Regions from separate parts of the Clostridium sp. CTA-19 genome, predicted to be linked through region 2. Evidence: riboswitches for the same ligand, from Rfam matches in the RefSeq annotation. Region 2 holds a riboswitch; each other region holds the start of a gene.
What was found. A riboswitch is a leader RNA that binds a small molecule or an ion and turns the genes downstream of it on or off. The one in region 2 is predicted to bind cobalamin.

Region 1 (7,087 bases), on a different contig from region 2:
TTTATAGACCATTATGGCTTGTTTGGAATGAAAAAGTATAAGTTTAATATTAAAAAATTAATGGGATTTACTATTATAATAGTAGGGTTAATAGTAATGACAATAGGATAGGAGGAAAAAACTTGTATATACTTGCAATAATAGGTGGAGTTTTAACAACCTTATCTATGGTAATTAATTCATCGTTAGGAAAAAGAATAGGAGTATTACAAAGTACTTTAATAAATTATATTGTAGGACTATTATGTTCTATGGTAGTGCTTCTAATTTTAGGAAGTAATGTTGAATTATCTATGGTGGAATTTGAAAATATACCTATGTTTGTATTTTGTGGTGGTATTATAGGTGTTGTTATAGTATATACTTCTAACATAATAATACCCAAAATACCTGTGGTTTATAGCATGCTATTGCTATTTATAGGTCAGATAGTAGCTGGTATTATAATTGATTTTTTAATAAATAAAGAAATAGAAATTAATAAAATATTAGGTGCCATGGTAGTTACAATAGGAATTTTATACAACTCCAAGGTAGACAATAAGATATGTAGTGATAATTAAAAAACATATATAAAAGACGATAAGTATTTACAAATACTTATCGTCTTTTAAGTCATTATATAGCTCTATAAGAACAAGATCGCCACCTTTTTTATAATCATAATCAGATGTTGAAGAGAATGATTTTACATAACTCCAACATATATTCCATAGTTTAACTACAAAAAGATATCTTTTAAATTTAAGATGTAATTCCTGTGAAAAGTTATTAAAATAAGACATTAAAAATATTTTTCTAGAATTATCGTCTAACAGCCAACAAAATGTTGCAATATCATAAAAAATATCCCACATGCCACTAAATTCAAAATCTATTAAAAATACTTCATCATTTTTATAAAGGATATTTGATGGGTTTAAGTCATTATGACATAAACCATAATTTATATGATTACACAAAATAGGTTCAATAGTGTCAAGTTTGCTAATTATAAATATAAATTCATTAGAAAATTTAAAATTGAGTTTTTTTAGTATAGATAGTTTTTTTCTTATTTCATTAAAGGGATTATATATATAATCACATTTTAGGTTATGCATACTTTTTAATTTATTAGATAAACTTAAAAGAAACTTTGGGTCTGTACAAGTAGATTCATCTATACGTGAATTTGAAATGAACTCGCTTATTATAGTGTAGCTACAAGTATCTTTATAGATTACTTTAGGACATATGTGGTTAAGGTCTAATAAAGTTAAAAGTTTATATTCATAAGAAAAGTTCTTATTTTTATCTTTAAAATTACATTTCAAAAAATAGCTTTTATCATCATAGCTTAACAGATAATTTAAATTATTTAACCCATCAATTCGGGTTAGTTTAACAGTATTTTTAGCGTTTTGTATCATTAAATCACCTACACAAAATTTAATAAACATATTATAACATATATAACTATTGTAAAAATAAGAAGAATATCAAATTTATATGTAAAATTATTGAATATTTATTATATAATTGTAACTAATACTTAAAAATACTTAACAAATAGACATTGACATAGATATATGTTCATAATATAATAATAATTGTTACAATTATAAAAATTATCATTATATTATAGGTGTTTTTCTTAATAGGGAATGAAGTGAGAATCTTCAACTGACCCAGTAACCGTGAAGCTGACGAAGTTTTATAAGCCACTGCAGTATAAACTGTGGGAAGGTAAAATGGAGGACGAAGCAAAGTCGGGAGACCTGCCTATTAATTGTACTATAGTTCTCTGTGGGTGGAATATTAGGGTACATGTTATGTTATTTTATTTAAAGAGTAAAATAATTTAGTGTATTACGGCATACCTACGGGTGTGTTTTTTTTATTTTAAATAATAAATATATAATAATTAATAAATATATGATTTGGAGGAAAAATTATGAATAAATCAAAAAAAATTCTATTGGTATTATTATCAGCAATGATGAGTTTAGTTTTATTGGTTGGATGTTCAAGCAAAACTACAACTATGAAAGACAGAGAAGGAAATGAATTCACAGCGCCAGAAAAATTAGAAAAAATAATTTCTACAGCGCCATCAAATACTGAAATTTTAGTGGGATTAGGGTTAGGTGATAAACTTGTAGCGGTTGATACATATTCATCTGATGTTGAAGGAATTAAAAAAGATATAACTAAAATAGATTTTAGAAACCCTGATGCAGAGGCAATTATAGCACTACAACCAGATATTGTAATAGCTTCAGGTCATAATAAAGAAGGAAATGAAGATCCATTTAAAGTTATAAAAGAATCAGGAATTCCAGTTGTATACTTACCAAGCAGTGATAGCGTAGATGGAGTATATGAAGACATCAATTTTTTAGCAGAACTTACTGGAACTAAAGAAGAAGGAAAAAAAATTGTTGACGACATGAAAAGTGAAATAGATAAAATAAAAAAAGTAGGAGAATCAATTACAGATAAGAAAAAAGTTTATTTTGAAATAGGATCAGCATCAGGATTATACAGTTTTGGAAATAATACATTCTTAAATGAAATGATTCAAATAGTAGGTGGAGAAAATATTTTTGTTAATGAAAATAGCTGGATTGCACCTAGTGAAGAAAATGTAATTTCAGCTAATCCAGATGTTATATTAACAAATGAAGAATATATTCCAAATGCAGTAGAAGGAATTTTAAAACGTCCAGGTTGGGAAAATGTTAATGCAGTTAAGAATAAACAAGTTTATTTAATAAATCAAAACGCATCATCACGTGGAAGCCAAAATATAGTAAAAGCTTTAAAAGAAATGGCTAAAGCTATATATCCAGACAAATATGAAAAATAAAAAATTATTACTAATATTGGCTGTTCCAATAGTATTTTTGGTAATCTGTATGGGAACTTCTATAGGAAGTTCCCATATTGGTATAAGTGATATTGTTTCAATAATTGGAAATAAATTATTTAATATACCACTACAACCAGGGATACAGCCTAAAGATGTATCAATAATTTGGGTTATTAGGCTTCCAAGAGTGATTTTAGCATTTTTAGTGGGTTCAGCATTGGCAGTAAGTGGTGCAGTAGTTCAATCAGTTTTAAAAAATCCATTAGCATCTCCTTATACTTTGGGGGTTTCATCAGGAGCTTCTTTAGGTGTAGGAATATACATAGTTTTACATATTTCAATACCGTTTATAGGCAATTTAGCATTACCGTTTATAGGATTTTTATCTGGTATAATAACAGTATTTTTAGTAATTGCCTTTGCAAGCAAGGTAGATAAAGGTTTATCAAATAGCACTATAATTTTAGCAGGTATAGTATTTTCATTATTTACAAATGCTCTTTTAACAACAATTTCATCATTTTTTAGTGAAGATATAAAAACAATAACGCTTTGGCAAATGGGTTCTTTTGCAATGAAAGGATGGTCATATGTTACAGCAGGCATTCCGTTTTTTATAATAGGAATGGCAATTGTTTTAAGATATTGTAGAGAAATGGATATTTTAAGTTTTGGAGAAGAACAGGCAAAATCAGTAGGTGTTGAAACTGAAAAAGTAAAAAAATTATTATTTGTAGCTACTGCAATATTAACAGGAACTGCAGTGGCGTTAAGTGGTGTAATTGGTTTTATTGATTTAATAACACCACATATGGTAAGAAAAATATTTGGATCTAATCACAAAATAGTAATTCCAATGTGTATAGTGATTGGTGGTTCATTAATGGTAATTACAGATTTAATTGCAAGAACAGTAGTATCACCATCAGAATTGCCAGTAGGTGCAATTACAGCACTTATAGGAGCGCCGTTTTTTGGATATTTATACTTTAATAAAAGAAATAGGTGATAATATGCTGAAAATAAAAAATTTATATTGTGGTTACAATGGTTTTGATATAGTTAAAGATATATCTATAGAAGTAAAAAGAGGGCAAAATTTATCGATAGTAGGGCCTAATGGATGTGGAAAAACTACTATGTTAAAGGCAATAGCAAATCTTATAGAGTATAAAGGTGAAATAAATATAGATGGAGAAGAATTAAAGACAATAAAACGAAAAGAACTTGCAAAAAAGATTGCTTTTATGACACAGACATCTGAAATTTATTTTCCTTATACAGTTTTTGAAACAGTAGCTTTAGGAAGATACGCACATTTTGATGGGATATTTTCTAAGCTTTCAAAAGATGATGAAGAATTAGTTTTAAGCTGTATAGAAAATGTAGGATTATTAGATTTAAAGGATAAAATGATAACAGAGCTATCTGGTGGCCAACTGCAAAGGGTATATTTAGCAAGAGCTTTTGCCCAGGATCCAGATATAATTTTACTTGATGAACCAACAAATCACTTAGATTTAAAATCTCAAATAGAAATATTAGGACATATAAATAAATGGACTAAAGAAAAGAATAAAACAGTAATAGGTGTGTTACATGATTTAAATTTAGTTCAGATGTTTAGCGAAGAAGTAATAATGATTAAAGAAGGACATATTATAGCTAAAGGTAGTTGCGGTGATGTGTTAGAAGAGGAAAGACTTAAAGAGGTTTATGGACTGAATATAAAAGAATTTATGGTTAAAGCTTTAGAAAAATGGAAGTAGGAGAGGCATTATGAAAAAGAAATTTATTATGTCATATAGTTGTGGAAAAGATAGTACATTAGCCCTTTATAAAATGGTTAATCAGGGCCATATTCCAAGTGGGTTATTAGTTACAGTTGATGAGAGTCTAAATAGAAGTTGGTTTCATGGAATTCCAGAACCAATGCTAGAAAAAGTTTCGGAATCAATGAATATTCCATTAATGTTAGTAAAGTGTAAAGGAAATCAGTATGAAGCAACTTTTGAAAATGCATTAAAGAAGGCAAAAGAACAAGGCGTAACTGCTTGTGTTTTTGGTGATATAGATATAGAACAACATAGACAGTGGTGTAGTGAAAGATGTGAAAAAGTTGGTATAGAAGCTATTTTTCCATTATGGCAAGGTAATAGGGAAGAAATAACCTATGAATTTATAGAAACTGGGTTTAAAGCAGTTTTGAAGAATGTTAAATTAGAATATTTAGATGAGGATTATTTAGGAAAAGTCTTAACTAAAGATTTGGTTGGGAAAATAAAAAGTACAGGCGCTGATTCTTGTGGAGAAAACGGAGAATACCACACTTTTGTTTTTGATGGACCACTTTTTAAATTCCCTATAGAATTTACTACAAACGGAAATATAACAAATAATGGATATGGTTATTTAGATATAAGATAACATGTTATTGACAAGTTCGGAATTATATTGAATTAAATAAAAAATTGCAGAATTCATTTTATAAGATAAAAGATTATAAAATGAACTCTGCAATTTTTTTATTATAATTTAGTTGTAAAGTATAAGCTTAAATTAATCCTCAGAACTTATTGCTGTAAGAACTTCCTTTAAATTATGTATAGATAATGCTAACTTGTCTATTTGATCTTCTGATAATGTAGAAAATTTACTTGTTAAAGTATCTAATACTTCATTATATTTTTCATCAAGATATTTTTCACCTTTTGGTGTTAATTCTATATTGATTATTCGTCTATCTTTATCATCAGGAAGTCTAACAACCATTTCTTTTTCAATAAGCTTATTTAGAAGTTTAGTCATATTAGGCATAGATATAAAAAGTCTTTTACTAGCCTCAGAAATAGGCTGCTTACCATAGAATTTTAAAGTAGCCATTACTTGAAAATGAGAATGATTAAGATTATCTTGAGAAAAGTTACAATTTCTTTTTACAAGTTTTTTTTGAAATAATGGTACTATAGTTAAAAAATCCTTAGCAATTAATTTTAGATTTTTATTATTATTCATTAAAAATTCCTCCCTTTAACATTATACCCTATTTTAATTAATTTTACATATTTATACAATCGAAAAAATATAAAAAATTTATTGACTTTCTTTTTTATGAGATATATACTTAGAAAATAATAGTTAAAAAATATAACTATTAAAAAACACAACTATTAAAAACTATAATTATTATATACCAAAATTAAAAAAAATCATAGATATAAATAATAATTATAAAATAATCAATACTATAAAGGTGGTGACAAATAATAAAATTTTATTAGTTATAATTAAGCTATTATTTGAAAATGAACTTATATTTATAATTAGTAAGTTTTAAATTACATATAAGAACGATTTAAAAGAAAGGGGAAGATTTATGTTTAAAATTGTAAAGTACTTAAAACCATTTTTTATGTCAATAGTCGCAGTTGTTTTATTATTGACACTTCAAGCAGTTTGTGATCTTTCGTTACCAGATTATACATCAAAGATTGTAAATGTAGGAATCCAACAAGGAGGAATTGAAAATGCTATTCCAAAATCAATTCGTGAAAGTCAATTAAATAATTTAACATTATTTATGGATGATGCAGATAAAAAAATAGTATTGGACAATTATGAATTGTTAAGTAAAGATAATCTTGATAAAAATGAATATGATAAATACATAAATAAATATCCAATTTTAAAAGATGAATCAGTATATGAATTAAAAGATATCAAAGATGAAGCTACAATAGATTCATTAAATACAATAATGTCAAAATCTATTATGAGCATTTCTGCACTAGAAATGGCTATTAAAAATGAGAGCATTCCTAATGTACCAAAAGATATGGATGTAGATACATTAATTAATAGTATACCTAAAGAACAATTTTCTAATTTAAAAACTCAAATGGATGAAAAAATTGCAGAGATAGATGAAAATATGTACACTCAAGCATCTATTTATTTTATAAAGGATGAATATAATAAAATAGGAATAGATACAGATAAAATGCAAACTAATTATGTATTTTCTTCTGGAGCTAAAATGCTTTCAATAGCATTATTAAGCATGGTAGCTACAGTTGCAGTAGGATTTATAGCAGCAAAAATTGCTGCAGGTATGGGCCGTAATCTGCGTGGACAAGTATTTGAAAAAGTGGTAGGTTTTTCAAATGCAGAATTCGATAAATTTTCCACAGCATCACTTATAACCCGTAGTACTAATGATATACAACAGATACA
Region 2 (7,087 bases):
GAAGATAATAGGGAAAAGGATAATATACCTATATTGAATTTTAAAACTATGTCTTTAGGATTATTAGCTTTTATGTGAAGAATTAAAAAAATAAATATGTTTAATATAAGTGGAAGAGGTTTATGTACAAATCCCAGAATAATCATAGGAAAAATGCATAGGCATAACTTTTCCAAGGGATGCCTATGACTTTCTTTGCTTATTTTTGAATAAGCTATGATTGTTTTGAGCATTGAGTCTTTCTACCTACATAATAGCCAATAAAACCTGCTCCTATAGCTGCTTGTAAACAGAATAATAGTGTTTCTATTTCTCCAGATGGTGGTTCCCAGATATGGCTAAACCAAGGTTCATAATTACCATCAATTTCAGCTATAACTTCTTCCATTTGATCATCTCCACCTACAAATTCACTTGTAGAACCATAATAAGCTAGTGGTGCAATTATAAGAAATGCACTTAAAATTATTAAGATAATAATATTTTTCTTTTTCATCTTATATCATTTCCTCCAATGTATGTAATTCCTCTTTTGAGTGTTTTTCAATAAACTCAAATATTATAACAGTAAATATTCCTTCAACAATAGCAAGTGGAATTTGAGTCACTGCAAATATTGCAAAGAATTTTCCAAATGCAGCTATTACACTTCCGCTGCCAGAATGAGCAAGAGCCATTTGTATAGATGTTATTAAATAAGTTGATAAATCACCTAAAAATGCGGCTAAAAATATAGCAACTTTTTTATTTGAATTTTTAAAAATTTTGTATATAAAGAATGAAACAAATGGTCCTACTATACCCATTGAAAAAACATTAGCTCCTAGAGTTGTTAGTCCACCATGAGCAAGTAAAAGCGCTTGAAATAAAAGAACTAGAGATCCAACAACGCTCATAGCAAATGGTCCAAAAATAAGTGCACCTAAAGCAGTTCCTGTAGCATGTGAGCTACTACCTGAAACAGATGGTAATTTTAGTGCTGATATAACAAAGCAAAAGGCTGCAACTAAAGCTAAAAGCATTTTTAAATCTTTGTTAGTGCTTGTCTTAGTTTTGATTTGTTTTATACCTATAATAACAAAAGGTATACAAAGTACAAAATAAGTAATGCACCAACCAGGGCTTAAAAATCCTTCAGCTATATGCATTGCAGAAGCGGTATATGGTATAAATAAGCATAAAAATAGTGCTAAAAGTAAAGTATGTTTTTTTCTCATAAAAAATCCCTCCATATTTTAATAATAAATTTTATAATATTTTTAATAATAAACTTTTAAAATTAATTTTGTTGATTTGAAAAATTAAAAAAATTTAACTTTAAGATATGATATTAAAAATCATTCTCAAATTATTTTAAGTACAAATATATGTATATAAAAAAAGTAGGGGAACTACGAGGGAATGGACTTTAAGTTAAAAATAACCTAATAGTTCCCTACTAAAAATAAACATTAGTTAAATATTACTTTTAAAATTCAAAATTCTTAAATACATCTAAGAATTTATCAATATGCTCATCCGTATGTTTTACAGATAAGAATAAAGCTTCAAATTGAGATGGAGCAATGTATATTCCATTTTTTAACAAATGAAGATAAAGTTTTGAAAATAATTTAGTATCACAAGTTTTGGCATCATCATAATTAGTTACTTGAGCTATATCAGTAAAGAATATAGTCATCATTGCACCACATCTATTTATTGTCATAGGTATACCTTTCTCTTTTGCAATTTTAAGCATACCATTTTCTAATTTTGATCCTAGTCTTTCAAGATGTGTATAGTATTCAGGATGATTATAAAGTTTTGTTACAGCTGAAAGACCTGCTGCCATAACTACTGGATTTCCAGACATGGTTCCAGCTTGATAAACAGGACCTACTGGTGATAGCTTTTCCATTATCTCTCTTTTCCCACCATAAGCACCACATGGAAGTCCACCACCCATTATTTTTGCATAACAAACTATATCAGGAGTTACATCAAATAATGTTTGTGCACCTTTATATGCAACTCTGAATCCACACATAACTTCATCAAAAATTAAAAGTGCACCATATTCTCTACAAAGACTTTCAAGCTTTTTCATAAACTCATTAGATGCTTTTATGACACCCATATTTCCAGCAACAGGTTCTATAATGACACCAGCTATATCATGTCCATACTTTTTAAAAATTTCTGTTATACTTTCAATGCTATTGTAATTAGCTATTAATGTATTTTTTATACTTTCTTGAGGAACTCCTGCACTTCCAGGTATACCTTCAGTCATAACACCAGAACCGGCACTTACAAGGAACCCATCAAAATGACCGTGGTAACATCCAGCAAATTTTATAATTTTATTTTTTCCAGTATAACCACGTGCTAACTTAACAGCACTCATAGTAGCCTCTGTTCCAGAATTGACCATTCTTATTAAATCTATATTGTCTAGTGTTTCGCATAGATGTTTTGCAAGCTTTAATTCTAAATTAGTTGGTGCACCAAAAGCTATAGATTCACTACAACATGTTTTTATAGAATTAACTATATCTTCATCGTTATGACCAAGAATCATAGGTCCCCAAGCACCAATAAAATCAATATATGTATTTCCATCTTCATCAGTTATTGTTGCACCATTACCACTTTTAATTACTGGAGGGGTAATTCCCATATCTTTTAATGCTCTAACAGGGCTATTTACACCGCCAGGTATGTACTTTTCTGATTCTTTAAAAATTTGATTGCTTTTTTCTAAATTCATAAATAAAACCTCCTTAAGTTATATGCAATGTTTATTAAATATCGCAAAAAATCTTTTCAATAATTGATAATGCTTCTTTGCCTTTACCATTTAAAGTTTCTTCTTTTAAAACTTCAATAGCTCTATTAACGTATGCATTACTAGTGCTTTTGATAAGAGTTTCCACTAACTTATCATTATCTTTTGTAAATTTTTTTTGAGTATATGTTTTAAATCTGGTGCTATATATTATGTTGCTTTTTTTAATCATTTTCATAATATGAGGGGATAGGGATCTAAGCTTAACCCATTCTAAATACTCATACATGTATTTTTTTACTATGTAATAATGTTCTTCCATTAAAGTTTTTCTTAATTTTTTATTTTCAGCATCTATAGTATGAATTTCATCTATATCATAAACAGTTATATTAAGTAAATTATCTATAGAATTACAAACATCTCTAGGTACAGCTAAATCAAAAATTAAAAGATTTTTTATGTCCTCAACATCATTTTTTTCAATTATAAAATTCTTTGACGAAGTGCAACTTATAAGTACATCAATTTTATGTAAATATTTATTTTTATCGTTTACATGAATTATCTCAACTTTATCATTAGAATTTTTAATTAAATCATCATTCTTAACTTTTTCTATGTCCCTACAAGCTATATATAATCTATCAAAATTATTATCATTGACAAGTAAGTTTTTAAAACATAATTTACCTACATCACCAAAGCCTATAATCATAAAGATACGTTTTTGCTTATTTATAGCTTCCTTTATTGCAATAGAAGAAGAAGAAACAGGAATTTTGTAAAGCATAGTTTCTGTTTTAAATTCTTTTCCACATCCAATTGCATTAATAAATAGTCTTTCAAGTGGACCTTTTATAACATTAAGCTCTAAAGATTTAAAATATCCATCTTTAACTTGACCTAATATTTGATCTTCCCCTAATATTTTAGAATGAAATCCACAACATAATTCCATGATATGTCTTACAGCATTTTCCCCTGTAGAAATAAAAGTATATTTTATATCATTAATATCCCAATTTAAAGTTAAGAAGATTTTCTCAACTAATAAATCATTATTACTTTCTTGAGAAGAAAAATATACTTCTGTTCTATTACAAGTAGAAATTATAATAACTTCATCAAGAAAATTTTTAAGGTTTAGTAAGTTACTCTCTAAATCTGAAGAATTAATACTAAATCTACTACGAACATCTAAAGTTACATCTTTATTTAACCCTATTAACCTAACCATGTATAAACCATCTCCTAATTACAAGAACAAAATATTTAAGTTTTAAAATAACAATACTTTAGTATTATATACTTATAAATAAAGTAAATGTGTAAATATATTAATTATTATTATATTGCACTAAAGTTTTATATATTTACCTAAATATAGGCAATAAAAAAACTCACAAAAGTGAGTTTATAATCAAAAAATACATAAATATTTTATATAAACAACACTTTCCTTCCGCCCGAAGGTTTGTGGTTAGATTTACGGCAGGTCTCCTGACTTACGGGTCAATCTCCTTTTACCTTCCCAAAGCAAAGCTTCAGTGGTTAAAATTCGTCTCCGTTACAGTAGCGGGGGCTGTAGTGGGTTTACACCACTTTCCCTATTAAACTATTAAAAGTACCATAAAAAGTATTAAATTTAAAATTGTACAAGCAAATTATAACACAATAAAAACAATTTTGAAAGATTATAATTAAAAAAAATACAAAATTACGACAAATCAAGAAAAAAACATGTATAATTAAAAAATAAAGACTATTAAGATAAATTGTAAAATTAGCTAATTTTACAATTGAATAATATATCATTATAATAATATAGGATTAATTTGATAGTAAAAAGATATAAAATGTTAATATATGTATTAAATAGGAGGATATATATGGATTTTTTTAAGGAAAAGCTAAAAAAGCAATCAAAAACGTCTATTGCTTTAACAATATTATTAATTATTGCAATTATATTTATAGGACAAATCTATTATAATGAGAAGGAATTTATAAAAAACTTTAACGATTTTAAGAAATATTTTACAGAAAGAAATGAAGAAAGTGCACATGGGATTTATATTGATATAAAAAAACAATCTCATAAGGAGAAGGTTGATGTATACATATTAGATCAATTAGATGCATTTAAATATAATTTAGAAAATGATTCTATTGAAAATAGTCATATTGATGATGCCACTAAAGAGTTAAGCTATTTTGAATTTTATTCTGAAAAGTCAGAAAAAGTCAAAGAAGAGTATACTAAAATGCAGTTTTATGTTGAGGACTATAATCATTATAAAAATGGATTGGAAGCTTATGATAAAAAAGACTTTGTAAAAGCAAAAGAGGAGTTTGAAAAAGTAACTTCAAATTATAAACAGTATAATGAAGCTCAAACTATGGCTGAAAAAATGAGTGCCAAATCTAAAGAATGGTCATTAAAGAAATGTAATGAATTATTATCTTTAGGTGATATAGAAAATGCTATAGTTGAACTAGAAAAAGGTTTTTTACTAAATAAAGAGGATTCTGATTTATTAAAGGAAAAAGAAAATATTGAAAAAAATAAAAGTGAGTATTTAAAAAATAGAAAAGAAATCAGTGAGTCTTTAGAAAAAATAAAAAAATTAAATTGGATTAAAGACGAGAAAAATATAATTATAGAAGAAGTGAAATATAAAGAAAAAGATTTTTACAAAATTATAGAAAAAGATGAAAAAAATGAGAATATATGGGAATATGAATTGTATATAGAAAAAGTTCAAATTAATAATGAGAACACAGAAGAAGAAAAAGATGAAGTTATAAAAGAAGTTATCGCTTTACTTATAAAAGATAAAGAAGAAAAAAAATTAGATGATTTTATAAAAGAAAGTGAAACAAAATAATGATTTTTTGAAAAGGGCGAAAGCCCTTTATTTTTTGATATTTAAAATTAAAAAAATTTAAAATATTAGCGTTAAAATGAAAAGTTTGATAATATATAAATAAGTTATAATGTACAAAAGTATAATATTAATTAATATGATGAGTTTTTCATATGTAAAAGAGAAAGTATATTCTTTTATGATGTAGGTTATGTAAATATAATTTGAAAAAGTATATATAAAGTATTTAGATATACATACTTTAAAAAAATAATTAAGGGGGACATTCTTATGGATAAATTTGTAAAAAGAGGCAATTTAGTTTATATAAGAAAGCCTGACTTTGAAGAAATTGATTATATAAAAAAGCTTTGGAGCGATGAAGATACAATGAGAGATGTGGGAGGCGCAATTCATTATAGTGAATATAAATGGGAGAATTGGTACAAAAGAATGGTTGACCCTGGAAACGGAAAGAATTTTTATTGTTTAATATATAATATGGAAAACACACCTATTGGGGAAGTGAGTTTTCATGGATATGATAGAAATACTAAAACTGCTGATTTAAATGTTAAAGTTGAAAATAAATATAGAGGGAATAATTATGGCAATGAGGCAGTTATGCTATTATTAGAATATTATTTTAATAGTTATGGTGGGGAAGTTATTTTTGACACCGTTGCTAATGAAAATGGAATAGAAGCTCTTAAAACATGGAAATTTGAAGTGCTTGAAGAAAAGGGAAAAGAAGTATTATTTAGAATGACAAAAGAAAATTTTAATAAAATGGTGGAGCAATAAAGTAGTAGCTATTATAATAAAGAGGTAATAAACTAAAGAAAGTGAGGTGTTTTGTTTAGTAAATGTAGTTTTATAGTTATAACTAGGGTGCTAAACAAAATGTTTATGAAGTTATTTTTTATATCTGATATTCATGGATCTCTTAAATATTGTAAATTAGCAATTGATGCTTTTATAAAAGAAAATGCTGATTATATAATAATATTAGGAGATGTTTTATACCACGGACCAAGAAATCCATTGCCAGAGGAATACAATCCTAAAGAAGTTGCAAAGCTACTTAATAATTATAGCAATAGAATAATAAGTGTAAGAGGAAATTGTGATGCAGATGTGGATCAAATGTTGCTTAAATATCCCTGTATGATGGATTATAGCACCATTTTATATGATAATAAAAGATTTTTCTTAACCCATGGACATATTTATGATGAAGAAAAACATCCTAATATATGTAATGGTGATGTGTTAGTATATGGACATACCCATGTACCAGTAGCAAAGAAAGAAGATGGTATATATATATTGAATCCAGGTTCAGTAGCATATCCGAAAAAAGATAGTCCTAATAGTTATGGGATTTTAGATAAGGGTATTTTTTATATAAAAAAATTAAATGGAGATATAATAAAAGAACTAAAAA
Region 3 (7,087 bases), on a different contig from region 2:
AGGCATTTCTCCACTGTAATTCGGATCTACTAAATCATGCCAATCCCATTCTCTAAATTCAAAGGATAATACATTTTTATTTTTCATAAAGACTGCTGGTGCTCCAACTGGTGTTTTCTCACCGTTTAAATATATAAACCAGTCTTTTCCAAATATTCCTCTCTCAAGTTCCTCAGGTTTTAATTTATTAATTTTCACATTTCTAATTTTATTAATCTCACATATCAAACCTGTTGAATCTTGTCTAAATTGAGCATTTTCACTTAAATACTGTAAAGCACTTTTATCAGTATCTAATTCTAGTGTTTTATTTAATATTTCCTCTCCTTTATCTTTTAGAACAAAAGTAAATTCTAGTTTATCTACTTTATCTGCTTTTCCTTCTAAAATTACATCATTATGTCTTTCTACTAGCTTTACTTTAGCTCCATCCTCTATATTTACTTTACTTTTTTCTATAGCTTCTATATTTTCTACAACTGCAGTTTTTTCTATTTTAAGCTGAGACGAATTCTCTACCTTAACTTTAGCTATTGTTCCATCTAGGACAGTATCAGAGCAATTTCTTACTTTAAGTGTATCTATTTTTCCATTTAATATAACTTTAGAAATTTTTTCTGAATCCTTTTCTTTAGTACCAATTTTAATATTTTTAACGTCCTCACATTTTATTTTTGATGGACAATTAACTAATATTTCTTTATCAAAGGTTCCTTCAAACGCAATATCATAATTTGAATCTTTTGAGCCTGTAATTTTTACAGCGCCAAAATCTCCTTTTGTATTTTTAAGTATTGCATTTGATTTGATTTCTGTTCCTTTAATCTTTGAGTCTTCAAACAGTTTTACTGCTACATTACTTTTACTTTCCACTGTAAGATTATCTGATTTTACATTAGTTAAATTTATACTATTAACGTCACCAGATTTTACAATTACATTCTTACAAGTAGTTCCTTTAATATTTACAGTTCCTTTTTCACCTGGATCTAATATTAAATTCCCATTTAATTTGATATTTCTTATTTCTATATTATTACCTTTTACTACTATATCTTTATTTACTTCTTTAATTTTACTTTCATCACCAAATTTTCCATTGTCTTTTGACAATTGAATTTCGTTATCAGTTTCATTAATACCATCATCTTTATCATCACCGTCTTTTGGTGGTTCTGTTGTTCCACCACCTTGATTGTTTGATGACACCGTTATTTGGTTTTCAACTTTTACCCCTTCTTTTAAAACAGATATAGTATGTTTTCCAGCTGAAGATATTTTTATAGTAGCTTTACCATCTATGTTAGTTGTTGAAACTTCTTTATCATCTACTTTTATAGTAGCTCCATATACAGGTCTATATATACACGTAACTACAATATTTATATCTTCATTTTCTTTTACATTCTTGTTTATTCCGTTCACTGTCAATTTCATTGGATCGCCAGGTTTTACTAAATCATGCCAATCCCAAAATCTATATTCTAATTCTAATTTATCACCGGATTTTACAAAAACATCATTTGCCCCTACAGGTGTTTTCTTGCCATTTAAATATATAAACCAATCTGCTCCTAGATAACCTTGCTTTCTTTCAGATTCACTTAAATTTTTCAATGGCTTACTTTTTATTTTATTTATTTCATTTATAAAACCATTATTAGTTTTAATATCAGCATTTTCTTTTAAATATTCCATTGCTGTTTTTTTAGAATCTACTTTAAGATTTTTATTTAATATCTCATTTCCGTCATTAGAGATGATTAATTTAAATTCATCATTTTTAGGTTTTTCAGAAGAACCACTACCACCAGAACCGTTATTTGAATTGTTGTCTACTATTTTATCCGCATTACCAGATATAGTAACATTCTTATTTTTTTCTATTAAGTTTACTTTCGCACCATTTTTTATAGTTATTTTACTTTTATCTAGTGCTTCAATTTTTTTAACAGTAGCATTCTTATCTATTGTAAGTTGTGATGAATTTTCTATTTTTACATTAGATATTGACCCATCTAAAGTTGTATTAGAACAATTAATTATATTAATATCATTTACTTTACCTTTTAATGTAACTTTAGAGTTACTTTCTTTGCTATCAATTTTAATATTTTTAACATCATCGCACTTTATATTTGATGAGCAATTAACTAATACTTCTTTATAAAATTTTCCTTCAAGTTCAATATTATAATTTGAGTCCTTTGTTCCTGTAACTTTTACAGTTCCAAAATCCCCTTTTGTATTTTTAAGTATTGCATTTGACTTAACTTCTGTATTTTTTATAGTTGAATCTTCAAATAGCTTTACTGCTACATTACTTTTACTTTCAACTACAAGATTATCTGATTTTACATTAGTTAAATTTATACTATTAACGTCACCAGATTTTACAATTACATTCTTACAAGTAGTTCCTTTAATATTTACAGTTCCTTTTTCACCTGGGTCTAATATTAAATTTCCATTTAATTTAACATTATTTATAGTTATATTATTTCCAGTTACTAATATATCGCCTCTTACTTCTTTAATAGTTTCTACATTTCCAAAAGTTTCATTATCTTTTGATAATTTTGTTTGAGAAAAATTTGGATCTATTTTATCTAATATACTACTAGGTACTACTTTTTCTCCGCCAATTATAGTTAATTTACTAGTAGAGGTTATATTAGAATTTATAATTTTTTCTACATCACTATTTAAATTATTATTTGTTAATATTATAGGTGCTTTTTTAAGTCCTGCTATTGGAGAAATTGATAGAGCATCTGCAAAATCATTTCCTCTTACAAAATAGACATTTTCATAACTTATGTAATTAATAAATTTTGATAATACTTCTTTATTAGTTAAATATCTGTCGTTTCCAGCTATTCTTTCACTATTTTTTATGCCTGTTATAACAGTATTATCTATTACATTAGTACCACCTACAAAATATGCTTTAGATATGTTAGCTTTTTTTATATACTCTGTTACTTTACTTGGAATGTTATTTTTTTCTGTATATAAAATTGGACTTTCTTTCTGCGCTGCTATAGTAGCAACTGAAAGTGCATCAGCATAACTTAATCCATTAGATATGAATATAGTGTCACTTGTTCCAAGTTTCTCACTTACCTTCAGTGCAGTTTCATATCTAGTGCTACCATAAATTCTTTCTGTTTCTGTTATATTACATTTCTTAATCTGCGTTTCAATATTAGCACTAAGGGCTTTTTCACCACCTAGAATAAATGCCTTTTTAGGTTTTAATCTTTGTAATTCCTTAATTGCATTTTCTGTAAGGCCATTTTTATTTGATAATATTATAGGACTGTTATATTTTTTAGCAAGAGGGGTAACAGATAATGCATCTGCAAAGTCATACCCATAAGCAATAAAAACATAATCAGAACCACTTTTCCAACCTTGCTCACTTATTTTTATAGCAGTTTCTATTCTATCTGAACCATATATTCTGCTTTCATTTACTTTAGCAGAAGCATTTACTGGTAATAAGAACATGAACATGCTAAAAAATAGCAATAAAATACTAAGCTTTTGCTTAAAAAGCTTTTTCATAAACCCTTCATCCCCTTATTAAAAATTCTTGTTATTTAATGTTAGTTATGTGTTTTAATCTTCTGGTGGTGAAAATTCTCTTTTATCCCACTCATGAAAATCAAATAAAAGTATGTCTCCTTTTTTTACATATACATCATTTGCCCCTACTGGTGTTTTTTTATCATTAAGATATATAAACCAGTCTATTCCTAAAATTCCATTTGCCTTTTGTTCTGGAGTTTTTTGATTTTCAGGTATAGGGTAAAAATTGTGTATTCCATCAATTTCAAAAATAAATCCACCATTTTCTTGCATAACCGTATTTTCTCTTAGGTACGTCATTGCATTTTTACCGTCCTCTACTTTTAATGTTAACTCTTTTACTTGTTGAGGACTTTTACCGGTATAACCCTTTATATCTTTTCCTATTATCATAGTAAAGGTATCTTCTTCTTGTTTAGACTCTACAACCTCAGGACTTTCTTCCTTTTTAGTTTCTACATCTGAAGTATTATTACTACTATCATTGGAATCATCATTATTTTTTGCATTTTCCTTTTGTGATGAATCCTCGTTATTTTTTTTAACATTCGAAATATTTTGTTTATTTTCTTTATCACTATCTTCATTTTTGTTATTATCATCTTTTTTATTTTCTGATTTTTCTTTAGAGCCTTTTTTGCTATCATTTTTATTTTCTTTTTTAGATTTTTTACTACTACTATCATCTTTTTTTACTTTATTTGTAGTAGTTTCAGTTGTAGTTGTAGTTATCTTCCCTCTTTCGCATCCCCAAGCAACGGAAAATGCTATTAAAACTGTTAACAATATAGCTAGAAAAATTTTATAATTTTTTTTCATTAAATCACCTCCACTCTTTAAAAAATTGCAATAAAAAAAGTTCCCATTGGGAACTTAAATAGCATATTTTATACAAGCAAAATAAAAACAACAATTCTATAAATGCTTGCAAATCCATGATATTTTATCTCTCCCAAGAAAGATTCAATCCAGTATAGGCATGTCTCCTGACTTAACTTCATCTTACTACCAAACCTTCCCAAGATATCTCTCAGTGGTATTTTTGGATTCATCAGTTTCACAGTAACTTTGGGCTGTAGTGGACTTTAACCACTTTCCATTTTAACTTTCTTATTGCTAAGAAAGAACCTATCCCATCTCTATTAACTTGTCACACTCATTATATTACAAATATTTTTCAATTTCAACATTTATTTTAAACATTTAGAATATTTTGTATGTTTTTGTTTTTTTATAAAATAATTAAAGTTTTTATTTAGTATTCCAAAAATTAATGTAACAAATTTAATGTATTTCATATTTTTGTAAATAATTGCGTGTAGTTATAATGAATATAATTATTACATTATAACTATAAAAAAGGTTTTAAAAAGTGATTTTATATGGCTATGTATTACAACAATGTAGTATTTATAAAACTAAAATTACTATCAAGAAATCTAATAAAATATTACTTTATATTAAAAACAATTAAAATTTGAGATATTAAAATACCTTTTTAAAAATTATAGGAAAACAAACTCCAATTTAAATTTATTCAATAATTTTAAATTATTTTTATATAAAAAGAACCTGCCTTAAAATATACTTAAGTTTTAAGGCAGATTCTTTAAATTATATTTTTATTTATAGTTATTTTATTACAAGTTCTACTGGACAATGATCTGAACCTAATATTTCAGTATGAATATTAACGCTTTCTAATTTTTTCTCTAGCTCTTCAGATACACAAAAATAATCTATTCTCCATCCTGCATTATTTTTTCTTGCATTAAATCTATAGGACCACCATGAATAAACTCCTTCTTTATCTGGATTAAAATATCTATATGTATCTATAAAACCACATTCTAAAAGCTCAGTAAACTTAGCTCTTTCCTCATTAGTAAATCCTGCATTTTTTTTATTAGTTTTAGGGTTTTTTAAATCTATTTCCTTATGTGCTACATTTAAATCTCCACAAAGGATAACTGGTTTGTTTTTTTCTAATTCTTTCAAATATAATCTAAAATCATCTTCCCATTCCATTCTATAATCTAACCTTGCAAGTTCAGTTTGAGAATTTGGCGTATAAACAGTGACTACATAATATTCTTCAAATTCTAAAGTTATTACCCTTCCCTCATTATCATGCTTTTCAATACCTAAACCATAATTTACAGAAAGTGGTTTTCCTTTTGTAAATATAGCTGTACCTGAATAGCCTTTTTTTTCTGCATAATTCCAGTAATCATAATAACCATCTAACTCTAAATCTATTTGACCTTCTTGTAATTTGCTTTCTTGTATACAAAATATATCTGCATCTATTTCTTTAAAAAACTCTAAAAATCCCTTTTTCACACAAGCTCTAATGCCGTTAACATTCCATGATATAAGCTTTGTCATAATTATCGCTCCATTCATTTAATATATTTAAAACTTATGGTATAAGTCTATACCATATTATAACTATAATTTAGAATTACTACAAAATATTTTAACCCATATTATAGATTTAAAAACGTATAAATTTAAATAATATGATTTTATAATACTATAATAAAACTCCAACTTCCTTATAAAGTTGGAGCTTTTATTAGTTTTACGCTGTCATATCCTTTTTTATAAAAACAATATGACTTATAATATAACAAATACTAATCCATCCTAATAAAACTATTATGGAGAAATTTAAATTTACAAAAGTAATACCCAAAAGTTTATTTATCTTACCTGATATAATAATAGATTCATCAGGGTAGGAAGTAAATATAAATGGTAATATTTTATTTAAAACACCTGGTGGAACTGGATTACCTTTATCAGGACCAGATTTTATAATATTAATCCATTGAGTAGCCACTATAAAAATTATAGGAAGTACTAATGCTGTATTACTATCATTGCATATTGTTGAAAATAAAAATGAGAATGCTATTGTTGCTGTTACAACTAAAAATTGTAGTATTAATATTTGTAATAAAAACATTCCATTTGAAATTAAATAACTACTTCCTACTATCGGAATAACTAACTCTTTTAATTCCCTTATTAAATATGGGGGAATAGATTCGTAAGTTGTTCCTACAATGTTTGGAAGTGAAATATCTCCAAAACCATATATAAGGCCAACTATTGTAAACATTAAAAACTCTACTACTATAACTATTAAATTTATAGATAATATTGCTGCTATAAATTTTGAAAATAATATTTTCCACCTTTTAATTGGCTTTACTAACATAAATTTTATAGTAGCTGGCTTATTTTCACCAGCCACTATGTCAGCTGTCATAACTGCTACTATAATTAACAATCCTAATTCTCCAATTTTAGGTATTATATTATATATCAATTGATCTACAGCATTTATTCCTCCTTTAAAATCATAAGGAATATTATTATCTATATAATATTGACTTTCAAGAATTTCACCATTATAATATTCAACCATAGATGCTGAGAAATTATATCTTTTCTTTCGTTCTTCGAAATAGTCAATATTCATCTT

Region 1: it holds a riboswitch for cobalamin, as region 2 does, so the genes downstream of both, ACYUE0_RS15710 (ABC transporter substrate-binding protein) here and hemA (glutamyl-tRNA reductase) in region 2, are expected to answer to the same signal.
Region 3: it holds a riboswitch for cobalamin, as region 2 does, so the genes downstream of both, ACYUE0_RS01965 (DUF4430 domain-containing protein) here and hemA (glutamyl-tRNA reductase) in region 2, are expected to answer to the same signal.

Annotation. Positions count from the first base shown of each region.
Region 1 covers NZ_BAAABH010000039.1:10,872-17,958, forward strand. Annotated here, with positions in the region: gene ACYUE0_RS15695 (DMT family transporter) at 1-111, shown strand, start outside; gene ACYUE0_RS15700 (DMT family transporter) at 123-563, shown strand; gene ACYUE0_RS15705 (phosphotransferase) at 591-1,412, opposite strand; cobalamin riboswitch at 1,609-1,782, shown strand; gene ACYUE0_RS15710 (ABC transporter substrate-binding protein) at 1,937-2,851, shown strand; gene ACYUE0_RS15715 (FecCD family ABC transporter permease) at 2,841-3,863, shown strand; gene ACYUE0_RS15720 (ABC transporter ATP-binding protein) at 3,868-4,623, shown strand; gene ACYUE0_RS15725 (Dph6-related ATP pyrophosphatase) at 4,634-5,281, shown strand; gene ACYUE0_RS15730 (MarR family winged helix-turn-helix transcriptional regulator) at 5,414-5,869, opposite strand; gene ACYUE0_RS15735 (ABC transporter ATP-binding protein) at 6,231-7,087, shown strand, end outside.
Region 2 covers NZ_BAAABH010000014.1:25,258-32,344, forward strand. Annotated here, with positions in the region: gene ACYUE0_RS09345 (CbiQ family ECF transporter T component) at 1-233, opposite strand, end outside; gene ACYUE0_RS09350 (energy-coupling factor ABC transporter substrate-binding protein) at 215-496, opposite strand; gene ACYUE0_RS09355 (energy-coupling factor ABC transporter permease) at 498-1,217, opposite strand; gene hemL (glutamate-1-semialdehyde 2,1-aminomutase) at 1,469-2,752, opposite strand; gene hemA (glutamyl-tRNA reductase) at 2,787-4,010, opposite strand; cobalamin riboswitch at 4,247-4,420, opposite strand; gene ACYUE0_RS09370 (hypothetical protein) at 4,663-5,661, shown strand; gene ACYUE0_RS09375 (GNAT family N-acetyltransferase) at 5,932-6,444, shown strand; gene yfcE (phosphodiesterase) at 6,550-7,087, shown strand, end outside.
Region 3 covers NZ_BAAABH010000002.1:163,962-171,048, forward strand. Annotated here, with positions in the region: gene ACYUE0_RS01960 (cell wall-binding repeat-containing protein) at 1-3,570, opposite strand, end outside; gene ACYUE0_RS01965 (DUF4430 domain-containing protein) at 3,625-4,413, opposite strand; cobalamin riboswitch at 4,554-4,741, opposite strand; gene ACYUE0_RS01970 (exodeoxyribonuclease III) at 5,227-5,982, opposite strand; gene ACYUE0_RS01975 (ABC transporter permease subunit) at 6,179-7,087, opposite strand, start outside.